One region of the Mangrovibacter sp. MFB070 genome, then DNA from elsewhere that is predicted to be linked to it. Evidence: predicted binding sites of a transcription regulator. Region 1 holds the regulator's gene; each other region holds the start of a gene.
What was found. Region 1 encodes PhoB, which activates phosphate uptake and scavenging genes when phosphate is short. Its sites were predicted from a motif close to CTGTCATAAAACTGNCNNAT; they were not measured.
Positions count from the first base shown of each region.

Region 2: the regulator PhoB is predicted to act here: its motif matches at 1,889-1,908, upstream of DT73_RS22980 (MIP/aquaporin family protein).
Region 3: the regulator PhoB is predicted to act here: its motif matches at 2,214-2,233, upstream of uvrB (excinuclease ABC subunit UvrB).

Region 1 is NZ_JJMI01000025.1:467,762-472,052, reverse strand. Features, by position in the region: gene sbcC (exonuclease subunit SbcC) at 1-292, opposite strand, end outside; gene sbcD (exonuclease subunit SbcD) at 289-1,497, opposite strand; gene phoB (phosphate response regulator transcription factor PhoB) at 1,750-2,439, shown strand; gene phoR (phosphate regulon sensor histidine kinase PhoR) at 2,462-3,772, shown strand; gene brnQ (branched-chain amino acid transporter carrier protein BrnQ) at 4,253-4,291, shown strand, end outside.
Region 2 is NZ_JJMI01000052.1:92,918-97,208, reverse strand. Features, by position in the region: gene menA (1,4-dihydroxy-2-naphthoate polyprenyltransferase) at 1-758, shown strand, start outside; gene rraA (ribonuclease E activity regulator RraA) at 894-1,379, shown strand; gene zapB (septal ring assembly protein ZapB) at 1,433-1,678, opposite strand; gene DT73_RS22980 (MIP/aquaporin family protein) at 2,119-2,970, shown strand; gene glpK (glycerol kinase GlpK) at 2,993-4,291, shown strand, end outside.
Region 3 is NZ_JJMI01000025.1:42,865-47,155, forward strand. Features, by position in the region: gene uvrB (excinuclease ABC subunit UvrB) at 1-1,983, opposite strand, end outside; gene DT73_RS12355 (ATP-binding cassette domain-containing protein) at 2,871-3,581, shown strand; gene bioD (dethiobiotin synthase) at 3,592-4,272, opposite strand; gene bioC (malonyl-ACP O-methyltransferase BioC) at 4,265-4,291, opposite strand, start outside.

The DNA.
Region 1 (4,291 bases):
GGCTCCAGAAGGCACGCCAGGCAACACCTTTAACTTCGAATTCCACCTCAGCAAGGCATTCTGCGGTATCTCTCGTCATCAAATCGTTGCTGGACTGGGAAATGGTGCTGAGGCGTGGTGTCTGGTGATATAGCGCCAGGCAAATGGCATCCAGCAATGTGGTTTTGCCTGCGCCGGTTGGCCCGGTAATAGCAAACAAACCGTTGCTGTTGAACGGCGACTGAGTAAAGTCGATTTTCCATTCACCTTTGAGTGAATTGAGGTTCTTTAACCGCAGCGTCAGAATTCTCATGACTTGGGTTCCTCTTCCAGGCGGTGCAGGGTTTCTGCAAACAACCCCCGCAGGCGCGACGCCTGGCTTTCATCCAGATTTTCTTGTGCCAGACGGCGCTCAAAAACTTCGCTGGTACTGAGTTCGCTCAGGGTTTCTTTTTGTTGGTTAGCGATGATTTTTTCCCGTTGCTCGCGGCTGCGGCGCAATAACACAATTTCTACTGGTAAATCAGCGGTTAGTGCCTGTAGCTGTTTTTGCATGTCGTGGAGATACTGGTCTGTAGTGAGTTCAATATCAAGCCAGGTAACAGGCGTTGAAGGGGCATCCCGCCAGGCTTCCAGTTGCTGTTTAATGCTTTCCAGTGAGCCTTTGAGCATTAACAATGGTTGGGTTACTGGCACCGGGAGTGGAGTTACGGCGCTCAGTTCACCTTCAGAGAAATCCACCATCAGAACCATTTTTGTGCTGTTGGTTTCGTCAAAACTCAGTGCAATGGGCGACCCACAGTAGCGGATATGCTCACTACTGGTGACCTTTTGCGGGCGGTGAATATGCCCCAGCGCAATATAATCAGCCGGTGGAAATGCACTGGCAGGGAAGGCATCAAGGGTGCCGATATAGATTTCGCGCACAGCATCGCTTTTGCTGGCTCCAACGGTTGTCAGGTGGCCGGTGGCAATAATGGGTAATTTGCGGTTACCGCGCAAGTCACAGGCTGCCTCGTAGCCTTGCTGGTAATAGTGGTGAATGGCCCCGACCAGCTCTTGCTGCTTTTGTTGGCCACTTTGCCCGGACTGGCTTACCTGGATATCGCGTGGGCGTAAAAAAGGAACCGGGCAGAGTACCGCACCGGGTTCCCCGTTGCGAAGCGGTAATAAAATGGGGGCTTCGGTATCTGATGCACTGGCGATAACCCAGGTATTGAGGTAACCCAACAGTTCACGCGATTCGTTCAGTGTGGCGACGGAATCATGGTTACCGCCCAGCACCACGAGCGTGCAGCCGGTTGCCTGGAGTTGAACGACAAAGCGGTAATACAATTCACGTGCGTAACTGGGCGGTGAGCCTGTATCGAAGATATCGCCCGCTACGATGACTGCGTCAACCTGGTGCTGTTCAACCATTTCGGTTAGCCAGTTTAGAAAGGCTGCATGTTCCGGAGCACGGCTTTTGGTATAGAAATTTTGCCCCAGATGCCAGTCAGAAGTGTGAAGAATGCGCATAACCTGTCCTGGTTAGAAAGCGAAGTGGTGATTATATACATGTGGTGGATTAAGTTGCAGGTGTGTTGTTGCAAGCTGCGTAGCGGATTCCAGCGATAATGCGCGTTACTACTTGCTTTGCAGCAGAAGGAAACGCTTTGTCATAAAATAATATGACAGGTCATGTAATGGTCATTTTTTTCATAAAACTGTCATAAAACTGACGCATAATGACGCCGCGTTAAATTATTGTATATATTTACAGGGCTGATTATGGCGAGACGAATTCTGGTTGTGGAAGATGAAGCACCCATTCGTGAAATGGTGTGTTTTGTGCTCGAACAAAATGGTTTTCAGGCTGTTGAGGCGGAAGATTATGACAGTGCGGTAAACCAGCTCAACGAACCCTGGCCGGATTTAATTTTACTCGACTGGATGTTGCCGGGCGGCTCCGGGATTCAGTTTATCAAGCACCTGAAACGTGAAGCGATGACACGGGATATACCGGTAGTCATGCTGACGGCCCGCGGTGAAGAAGAGGACCGGGTCAGAGGGTTGGAAATTGGGGCAGATGATTACATCACCAAGCCGTTTTCACCCAAAGAACTGGTTGCGCGTATTAAAGCGGTGATGCGCCGTATCTCTCCGATGGCAGTAGAAGAAGTGATTGAGATTCAGGGGCTCAGCCTGGATCCGTCTTCTCACCGTGTCATGACTGGTGAGAACCCACTGGATATGGGGCCGACAGAATTTAAGTTGCTGCATTTTTTCATGACACACCCGGAACGGGTTTACAGCCGTGAACAACTCCTTAATCATGTATGGGGAACGAATGTTTACGTTGAGGACAGAACGGTAGATGTTCACATTCGCCGTTTGCGTAAGGCACTGGAACTCAGTGGGCATGATCGTATGGTTCAAACCGTTCGCGGTACGGGTTATCGCTTCTCAGCCCGTTTTTAATTATCTGGATGGAGTATGACCCGTGCTTGAACGGTTGTCATGGCGAAGGCTGGTACTTGAACTGGCGTTGTGTTGCATACCTGCTTTATTGCTGGGGGCGTTCTTTGGTTATCTCCCATGGTTTTTACTGGCGAGTGTGACAGGCCTGCTTGTCTGGCATTTTTGGAACCTGTTACGCCTTTCCTGGTGGCTGTGGGTTGACCGCAGTATGACGCCACCAACAGGTTCCGGGAGCTGGGAACCCTTGATGTATGGTATTCACCAGATGCAGATGCGCAATAAAAAGCGGCGCAAAGAACTGGGTAACCTGATCAAGCGGTTTCGCAGTGGCGCGGAATCTTTGCCGGACGCACTGGTCATGATGACAGAGGTCGGTGCCATATTTTGGTGTAATGGCCTTGCTATTCAGTTGCTTAATTTACGGTGGCCAGATGACAACGGGCAAAACATTGTCAATTTGCTGCGCTACCCGGAATTTAACCAGTACATCAAAAAACGCGATTTTGCGCGCCCTTTCAACCAGGTGCTGAACAATGGCCGCCATCTTGAATTTCGTATCATGCCTTACACCGACGGCCAGTGGTTGATGGTGGTGCGTGATGTAACCCAGATGCACCAGCTTGAAGGCGCCCGGCGTAACTTTTTTGCGAATGTCAGCCACGAATTGCGTACCCCACTGACCGTGTTGCAGGGCTACCTGGAAATGATGCAGGACCAGCCGCTGGAAGGCGTGGTGCGGGAAAAAGCGTTGGTCACTATGCGGGAGCAAACCTCTCGTATGGAGGGTTTGGTTCGCCAGTTGCTGACGTTATCTCGTATTGAAGCGGCACCGGCGCTGAGCCTTACAGATAAAATTGACGTTCCGCTGATGCTGCGCCTGGTGGATCGTGAAGCGCAAACCCTGAGCCAGGGGCGCCACCAGATAAGCTTTACGGTTGACCCGGCGTTACAGGTTTACGGTAGTGAAGAACAGCTCCGTAGCGCTATGTCTAACCTGGTCTATAACGCAGTGAACCACACCCCGGAAGGGACACTTATTCAGGTTAAATGGGAAAAAGTGGCTCATGGCGCGCGTTTCTCTGTGCAGGATAATGGGCCGGGGATCTCTCCTGAGCACCTGCCACGCCTGACAGAGCGTTTTTACCGGGTAGATAAAGCTCGCTCTCGCCAGACCGGAGGCAGTGGTCTTGGCCTGGCAATAGTCAAACATGCGCTTACCCATCATGATGCCCGCCTGAGTATTGAAAGTGCACCAGGCAAAGGAAGCTGTTTTTCTTTTGAGTTACCAGAGCGTTTGCTGGTAAGTAACAAGGTGCTGGCAGCTCAGGCCTGATTCAACTGTAAACATAACTTTCCTGCAGGCCATATTTATGGCCTGTTTTCTTTTGTCTCGCAGAATGAATGAAACAAATGCATCGTGATGGCGACTTTTTGTTCGAACTATAAGCGGTTCTTATGACGATAAAATAGCGATAATGTCTGCTTATTAGTTTGATCACGGAATAAGTCGCTTGTTTTCGGATCGCTTCTTGCCTTTAAACGCTATAAGCGTTTTAATTGCGCCCCTGTTTGTGCATGAATGCACCAGGATTGCGTTATTAACCGGAAAACTATTCTTAATTATGGTTAATCATGAGCATATCCCGCTGTACATGCTATGTTGTTGGCCATTCACATTTTCTGTCTGTGGCCGCTATTCAGCATAGTCATACCCGTTACCGGTTTTCGGGGCGTTCAGCGTAGTGTGTTTCCGGCCATTCAGGTTTTCGTTTTTGCAAACAACATAACCACATCCACAGGCTACAAGTACAATATGACCCGTCAATTAACATCCCGTGACATCATCGCATTA
Region 2 (4,291 bases), on a different contig from region 1:
AAATTCTTTCAAATTTAGCCAATGATTATGGCGATGCACTTAAAGGCAGTGATAAGCCAGGCCGTATAGGGCCATTGCGGGGTATGCAAAAAGGCCTGATCAGTGTGCCTCAAATGAAAGTTGCCCTAATTATCACCGTTACACTAACCTGCCTGTCTGGCCTGGCCCTGGTGCTGGTCGCCTGCCATACCCTGTCTGACTTGTTTGGTTTTCTCTTGCTGGGCGTGCTGGCTATTATCGCCGCGATTACCTATACCGTTGGCAATAAACCTTATGGTTACATGGGCCTTGGTGACATATCAGTACTGATTTTCTTTGGCTGGCTGAGTGTTGTGGGAGCCTGGTATTTACAAACTCACCAACTGGCAGTTTCTATCTTCATTCCTGCGACTGCAACCGGGTTGTTAGCAACAGCGGTACTGAATATCAATAACCTGCGAGATTTAGACAGCGACAGGGAGAATGGTAAAAACACGCTCGCTGTGCGCCTTGGGCCGTATAACGCCCGCCGTTACCATGTCATGTTGCTTATCGGTGCTCTGTTATGCTTTGCCTTGTTTAATTTATTTTGGCTGAAGCAAGTATGGGGATGGTTGTTTGTGCTCTCGGCTCCATTACTGCTGCGCCAGTGCCGTTATATTCTGCGGGAAACCAACCCGGTAGCAATACGCCCAATGCTTGAAAAAACAGTGAAAGCAGCCTTGCTGACCAATATCTTGTTCATTGCAGGCATCATCATCAGCCAATGGGGCGGATAACTGACCCACATCAACGCATCCTGCGGTTTTTTAAGGACAATACGCAACAGGCTGAAAATTACTCATTACAGCAGGACATCGCCAGACATTAAGCGATATACTGAAAACTACCAGCGGCAACTAAGTGTTAATCCTATGAAATACGATACTTCAGAGTTGTGCGATATCTACCACGAAGATGTTAATGTCGTCGAACCGTTGTTTTCTAACTTCGGTGGGCGTCACTCCTTTGGTGGACAGGTCATCACAGTAAAATGTTTCGAGGACAACGGGTTGCTGTATGAGCTGCTCGAAGAAAATGGCCGTGGGCGTATCCTGGTTGTGGATGGCGGTGGCTCAGTACGTCGTGCACTGCTCGACGCCGATCTGGCTCGCCTGGCTATGCAAAACGAATGGGAAGGCATTGTTATATACGGTGCTGTACGCCAGGTGGATGATCTGGAAGAAATGGATATTGGTATTCAGGCTATTGCCGCGATTCCTGTGGGTGCCGCGGGAGAAGGTACCGGCGAGAGTGATATCCGGGTCAACTTTGGTGGTGTAACGTTCTTTTCAGGCGACCACCTCTACGCAGATAACACTGGCATTATTCTTTCTGAAGAACCTCTGGATATCGAATAGGCGTACTATTGGGCGCAGACATCACTGCGCCCAAAAGGCCTCGCCTGGGGAAATTAAACCTCTTCCATTTTTCCCAACAGTGCCTGTAAACGCTCTTGCCAGACACCCTGCTGCTCTTTCAGTTGGTTATTTTCCTGCTCCAGCGCTCCGCGGTTTTCCTGTGCAAGCTGTACTTCCTGCGCCAGGTTGTTGTTCTTTTCTTTCAGCTCTTCGATTTCCATCTGCAACAGCGTGATGGTATCAATAGCCTGTTGTACTTTGGCTTCCAGTTTTTCAAACACTTCAAATGACATTGTCATACCTCTCCTGAATTACAAAGGCGCTGATGGATGACTATCCTGTCCCGCTTCGGCGACGCCTTAATGATATACGTTACATCACGCAAGACTTCGATTGTAAGAAGCCTGACAGCCCCTGTCCAGCGAGATACCGGGCTGTTTGCGGATTGCAACACTTTTCAGCATTTGCTGAACCTCACACGCCACTGTTCAGCCCAATTGTTAATATATCCGTTAAAAAAATGAGGTATTTCTTATCACGCCCGATAATTATCCAGCTCAACAGTCTGGTCTGCGCAGCGCGAAAACGCTCATTTTCTTGACGACGCACACAAAAATCACTTTCGATATTTCTCGTTTTTGCTCGTTAACGATAAATTAACAGTATGTCTACACGACATGGCGGGTTATTGGCTTACCCGTACAAACAATAATCATTAATTTACCTTCAGGACCCGATTATGAGTCAAACTTCAACCTTAAAAGGTCAGTGCATCGCCGAATTTATTGGTACCGGGTTGTTGATTTTCTTCGGTGTTGGCTGTGTTGCCGCTTTAGTTGTCGCAGGCGCAACATTTGGCCAGTGGGAAATCAGTATCATCTGGGGTTTGGGGGTGGCTATGGCCATCTATCTGACAGCAGGTGTATCCGGCGCACACCTCAACCCGGCAGTCACTCTTGCATTGTGGCTGTTTGCGAACTTCGAAGGGCGAAAAGTTGTGCCCTTTATCTGCTCACAGTTTCTCGGTGCCTTCTGCGCCGCAGCTCTGGTTTACGGGCTTTATTACAACCTGTTTATTGATTATGAGCTCACTCACCATATTGTTCGCGGAACACCAGAAAGCCTGCAACTGGCAGGTATTTTCTCTACTTACCCAAATCCCCATATCAACTTCTACCAGGCTTTTGCTGTTGAGATGGTAATTACCGCCATTCTTATGGGCGTCATTATGGCACTGACTGATGATGGTAACGGGATCCCGCGCGGCCCACTCGCACCACTGTTAATTGGCCTGCTCATTGCGGTTATTGGTGCGTCGATGGGGCCATTAACCGGATTTGCAATGAACCCGGCACGTGACCTTGGCCCAAAAACATTCGCCTGGCTGGCTGGCTGGGGAGACATCGCGTTCACTGGCGGGCGTAACATTCCTTACTTCCTGGTTCCGGCTTTTGGCCCTGTGGCTGGCGCCATTCTGGGAGCATTTGGCTACCAGAAATTAATCGCCCACCATTTACCTGGTAAAAAACCTGTTGTAGAAACATCAAATTCATCATCGCCTGCGGTGGCGCAACAAAAAGCCTCGCTGTAATTCGACTTAAGGACACACATTTATGACCACAGAGAAAAAATACATCGTCGCACTGGACCAGGGCACCACCAGTTCCCGGGCCGTGGTAATGGATCACGATGCAAACATCGTCAGTGTCTCCCAACGCGAGTTTCAGCAAATCTACCCCAAAGCGGGTTGGGTTGAACACGACCCAATGGAGATCTGGGCATCACAAAGTTCCACTCTGGTGGAAGTGCTTGCCAAAGCAGACATTCGTTCAGACCAGGTAGCCGCGATCGGGATTACCAACCAGCGCGAAACGGCTATTGTCTGGGAACGCGAAACCGGCAAACCTATTTACAATGCTATTGTCTGGCAGTGCCGCCGTACCGCTGAAATTTGCGAACAACTTAAGCGCGATGGCATGGAAGAATATGTGCGCCACACGACAGGCCTGGTCATCGACCCCTATTTCTCCGGCACCAAAGTGAAATGGATCCTCGACCACGTTGAAGGCTCGCGGGAACGCGCCCGTCGTGGGGAGTTATTATTCGGTACCGTTGATACCTGGCTTATCTGGAAGATGACTCAGGGCCGGGTGCATGTCACCGATTATACCAACGCCTCCCGTACCATGCTGTTCAACATCCACACGCTGGAATGGGACGACCGCATGCTGGAAGCACTGGATATTCCTCGGGAAATGTTGCCGCAAGTACGTAAATCCTCTGAAGTCTATGGCCAAACCAACATTGGGGGGAAAGGCGGGACACGTATTCCTATTGCCGGGATTGCAGGTGACCAGCAGGCTGCCTTGTTTGGGCAGTTGTGTGTAAAAGAAGGGATGGCGAAAAACACCTATGGCACTGGCTGCTTTATGCTGATGAACACAGGCAAGCAGGCCGTCACCTCCAGCCATGGGTTGCTCACCACCATTGCCTGCGGACCAACTGGCGAAGTGAATTACGCGCTGGAAGGGGCGGTCTTTATGGGTGGGGCATCAATTCAGTGGTTGCGGGATGAAATGAAACTCATCAGCGATGCAACGGACTCTGAATACTTTGCCACTAAAGTCAAAGACACCAACGGCGTTTATGTTGTACCAGCATTTACCGGGCTCGGCGCCCCTTACTGGGACCCTTATGCACGTGGTGCAATCTTCGGTTTGACTCGCGGTGTCAATGCCAACCACATCATTCGTGCCACCCTGGAATCTATTGCTTACCAGACACGCGACGTACTTGAAGCCATGCAGGCCGATGCCGGTGTACGGCTCCACGCTCTGCGGGTTGATGGTGGGGCTGTCGCCAACAACTTCCTGATGCAATTCCAGTCGGATATTTTGGGTACCCCAGTTGAG
Region 3 (4,291 bases), 420 kb from region 1:
CTGGTCGCGCAACTTAGCCGCCTCTTCAAACTCCAGATTCTGCGCGTGAGTCATCATCTGTGTTTCCAGCTCATGGATTTTCTGCTCCATAGCCTTAGGTGACATATCCTGTGCAACAGTGCGTGCAGCAGAGTCTCCCCCACGTGTTTTGCCCCGTTTCGCTTTGGTTTTCATCACCCCTTCGCCCAGCGCCAGGATATCCACCACTTTCTTATTCAGGCCTTTTGGCACCAGGCCATGCTCTTTGTTGTAGAGCTCCTGTTTTTCGCGACGGCGTTCAGTTTCACCAATGGCTTTTGCCATCGACGGCGTGATTTTGTCCCCATACAGAATCGCCATGCCATTGAGGTTACGCGCCGCGCGGCCAATGGTCTGAATCAATGAGCGCTCAGAACGCAGGAAGCCTTCTTTGTCGGCGTCCAGAATAGCCACCAGCGACACTTCCGGCATATCCAGGCCTTCACGCAACAGGTTAATCCCAACCAGCACATCAAACTCACCCAGGCGCAAGTCACGGATAATTTCCATGCGCTCGACGGTGTCGATATCTGAGTGCAGGTAGCGTACACGGGCACCGTGCTCTTCAAGGTATTCCGTGAGGTCTTCCGCCATGCGTTTCGTCAGGGTAGTAACCAGCACACGTTCATTAATTGCCGCACGCTTGCGAATTTCTGAGAGCAAATCGTCTACTTGTGTTGCTACCGGTCGCACTTCTATCAGTGGGTCCAGCAAACCTGTAGGGCGCACAACCTGGTCTATTACTTCACCGCCGGATTTATCCAGTTCGTAATTCCCTGGTGTGGCAGAAACATAAATGGTTTGCGGTGCCAGGGCTTCAAACTCTTCGAATTTCATCGGGCGGTTATCCAGCGCTGAAGGCAACCGGAAACCATATTCAACCAGTGTTTCTTTACGCGCCCGGTCGCCTCGGTACATCCCGCCGATTTGCGGCACAGTAACGTGAGATTCATCAATAACCAGCAGGCCATCTGCCGGCAGGTAGTCAAACAATGTTGGTGGCGGCTCGCCCGGGCCGCGCCCGGAGAGAAAGCGTGAGTAGTTTTCAATACCCGAGCAATACCCGAGTTCATTCATCATTTCGAGGTCAAACTGCGTGCGCTGGGTGATGCGTTGCTCTTCGAGTAGTTTATTATTTGCCAGTAACACCTTGCGCCGGTCTGCCAGTTCGACTTTGATTTCTTCCATTGCCTGCAAAATACGTTCACGGGGTGTGACGTAATGGGTTTTCGGGTAAATGGTAAAGCGCGGAATAACAGACTCCACCTGCCCGGTCAGCGGGTCAAATAGCGACAACCGCTCAACTTCTTCATCAAACAATTCAACCCGCAGGGCGATGTCATCAGATTCCGCCGGGAAGATATCGATAACCTCGCCACGCACACGGAAAGTACCGCGCTGGAACACCTGATCGTTGCGGGTGTACTGCAATTCAGCCAGGCGACGCAGAATAGCGCGCTGGTCAATAATCATGCCGGCGGTCAGGTGCAGCATCATTTTCAGGTAGAGATCCGGGTCACCCAGGCCGTAAATCGCAGAAACAGACGCCACCACGACTACATCTCGCCGCTCCAGCAATGCTTTGGTGGCTGAAAGCCGCATCTGTTCGATGTGCTCATTCACGGACGCATCTTTTTCAATAAAGGTGTCCGAACTGGGTACATAGGCTTCAGGCTGGTAGTAATCGTAGTAAGAAACAAAATACTCAACAGCATTTTCCGGGAAAAATGCCTTCATTTCGCCATAAAGCTGCGCCGCCAGTGTTTTGTTAGGCGCCAGCACCATTGTAGGGCGCTGCAGGTCTGCAATGACGTTCGCAATGGTAAATGTCTTCCCTGACCCGGTTACACCGAGCAGCGTTTGGTGAGCCAGGCCATCTTCCAGCCCTTCAGACAGGCGGCGAATGGCATCAGGTTGGTCCCCGGATGGCGTAAAGCTGGAGTGTAATTTGAACAATTTACTCATAAGACATGACCTGTTGCACCATGGCGGAAGGAAGAAGCAATTTTAACTGCCGTACTGTTTTTTGCCAACCTTAATTACTGGCTAAATAACCAGTAACTAATGGTGAGCACGCTAAATAACAGCACAAAATGACACCGTTTTGTACAAACACCCGGCGTTTATACCAGCAAGATCCACGCTTACCAGGTTATCCCCAGATTTTTTCCATTTTTAACATTTGTCAAGAGACGTCATGAAAGTTTTATGAAACAACACACGGCACGATATCCAAGGATTGATTTTATATAACTATTTGATATTTATATTTTTTTAAATAAAGGCGGCTTTAACATCAATTCAGGCGAAAGCCGCGTATTCTCTCGCCTGCAGCTAGTTTTCTAACTCTAATACACAAGGTTATCCACAGGAATAGTGGATAACTGCTTTAAGCCCTGTAAGGGCATACTCCGATGGTTTACCGTTTTCTTGCAAAAACACCGCATAAAAAATTTTCTGGCAAAATTTTTTCGCAGGCAGCCATCTTTTTTGTCGATGACCTGACAACAAAATCTGCACTGCACCACACAGGCATTTGTTTTGCGTCAGCACGCTGCACCAAAATTATCCTCAGGGAAGCACTGCCAAAGTGCACAGTGCTACCAAAGTTGTAGTTGCAGCCGTGAAAACCAGTATTTTTTGTAAGTATCGTCCTGGTTCGTGGAAATTTCTGTCGTGATTACGCTTTCTGGCAAGAGAATTGCACAGACTACCAGACTGGAGCTCAACCCCTTTCCTGTTGGCAGAAAGTGATGCAGGACGCAGTGGTTATATGAGTGGTTACCAGCGCTGGGCGAATTTACGCCTTAGTGGAATAGCCTGACGTAGAGCCGGTCCGGGAGGAGGACATTATGTTGAGTTTGCGTGCTGTTAACCAATTTTATGGTGAAAAACATACATTATGGAATGTTGACCTGGACTTGCCCACAGGACAATGTATTTGCCTGCTGGGAGCACCTGGTGTTGGCAAAACAACGCTGGTGAACTGTATTACCGGCCATATTCCGGTACAAAGTGGCAGTATGCTCTGGCAGGCACAAGGGCACCCACCAGAAGATTTACTGACCCGCCCACCAGAGGGGCGCACTGCTCTGGGGATAGGCTATGTTCCTCAGGATAAACGGATTTTCTCGCAACTGAGTGTGGAAGAGAACCTGCATATTGCCATGATGGCGGCTGGTGAACAGCATAAGCGAATTTCGCCGCTGGTTTACGAGTTATTCCCGGAATTATATACCCTGCGCCAGGTGCGTGGCGGTGACCTGGCCGGAGATACACAACAGCAACTGTCACTGGCAAGAGCACTGGTAAACGACCCGAAATTGTTGATTCTGGACGAACCGACTAATGGCCGCGGAACCAGTTTCATTCAGGACCTGGGCCAGACATTGCGCCGCCTGAACCAGGAATTTGGCCTGACAATACTGCTGGTTGAACAACGGTTGTCATTTATCCGTTGGGTGGCGGATAAATTTTGCCTGCTGCATCGCGGGCGCAATGTTGCGCAGGGCGACCTGACAATGCTGGATGACAATATGGTTTCAGACTGGATAGCACCGTAATGCCGCAAGATTAAATCAGGGCAGTGATATCAATATACTGCCCAAGATTGGTGTGTGTTTCCGCGTGTTCCAGAAAGGGAATTTCTCCCAGAAATGGCACGTCCAGCCGCTGGCGTAATGTTGACAGATAATCCAGATGACGCGCGCCTGGCGGTAATACCGTATTGGCAATCCAGCCGGCAACAGGTAACCCGGACTGGCGAATTGCCTGTAAAGTCAGCATGGCGTGATTGATACACCCAAGCTTGACCCCCACCACCAGAATCACTGGCAATTGTTCCTGCACCACCCAGTCAGCAAAAGTGGTTTCCTCGCTCAGAGGCGTAAACCAGCCACCGGCACCTTCAACCTGTACCCAACTGGCAAGAGGCTCCAGCGCAGCTAACCCGGCAGATATTGCGGGAAAGGTAATGGGTTGCCCGGTATCCCTGCTGACCAGATGCGGAGAAGTGGGTTCCAGAAAGACCAGTGGGTTTACCTGGTGGTAGGCCAGCGGTACGGTACTATTACGCTGCAAAGCCAGCGCATCGCTGTTACGTATTCCTTCCGGCGTGGCTTCACTGCCTGACGCCACAGGCTTGTAACCTGCAGTATGAAATCCGTGCTGTGCTGCCGCCTGTAACAGTGCACAACTGGCAACGGTTTTCCCAACTTCCGTATCCGTGCCAGTAACAAACCAACGTTTACTCACGCGTAATCACTCCTACTAT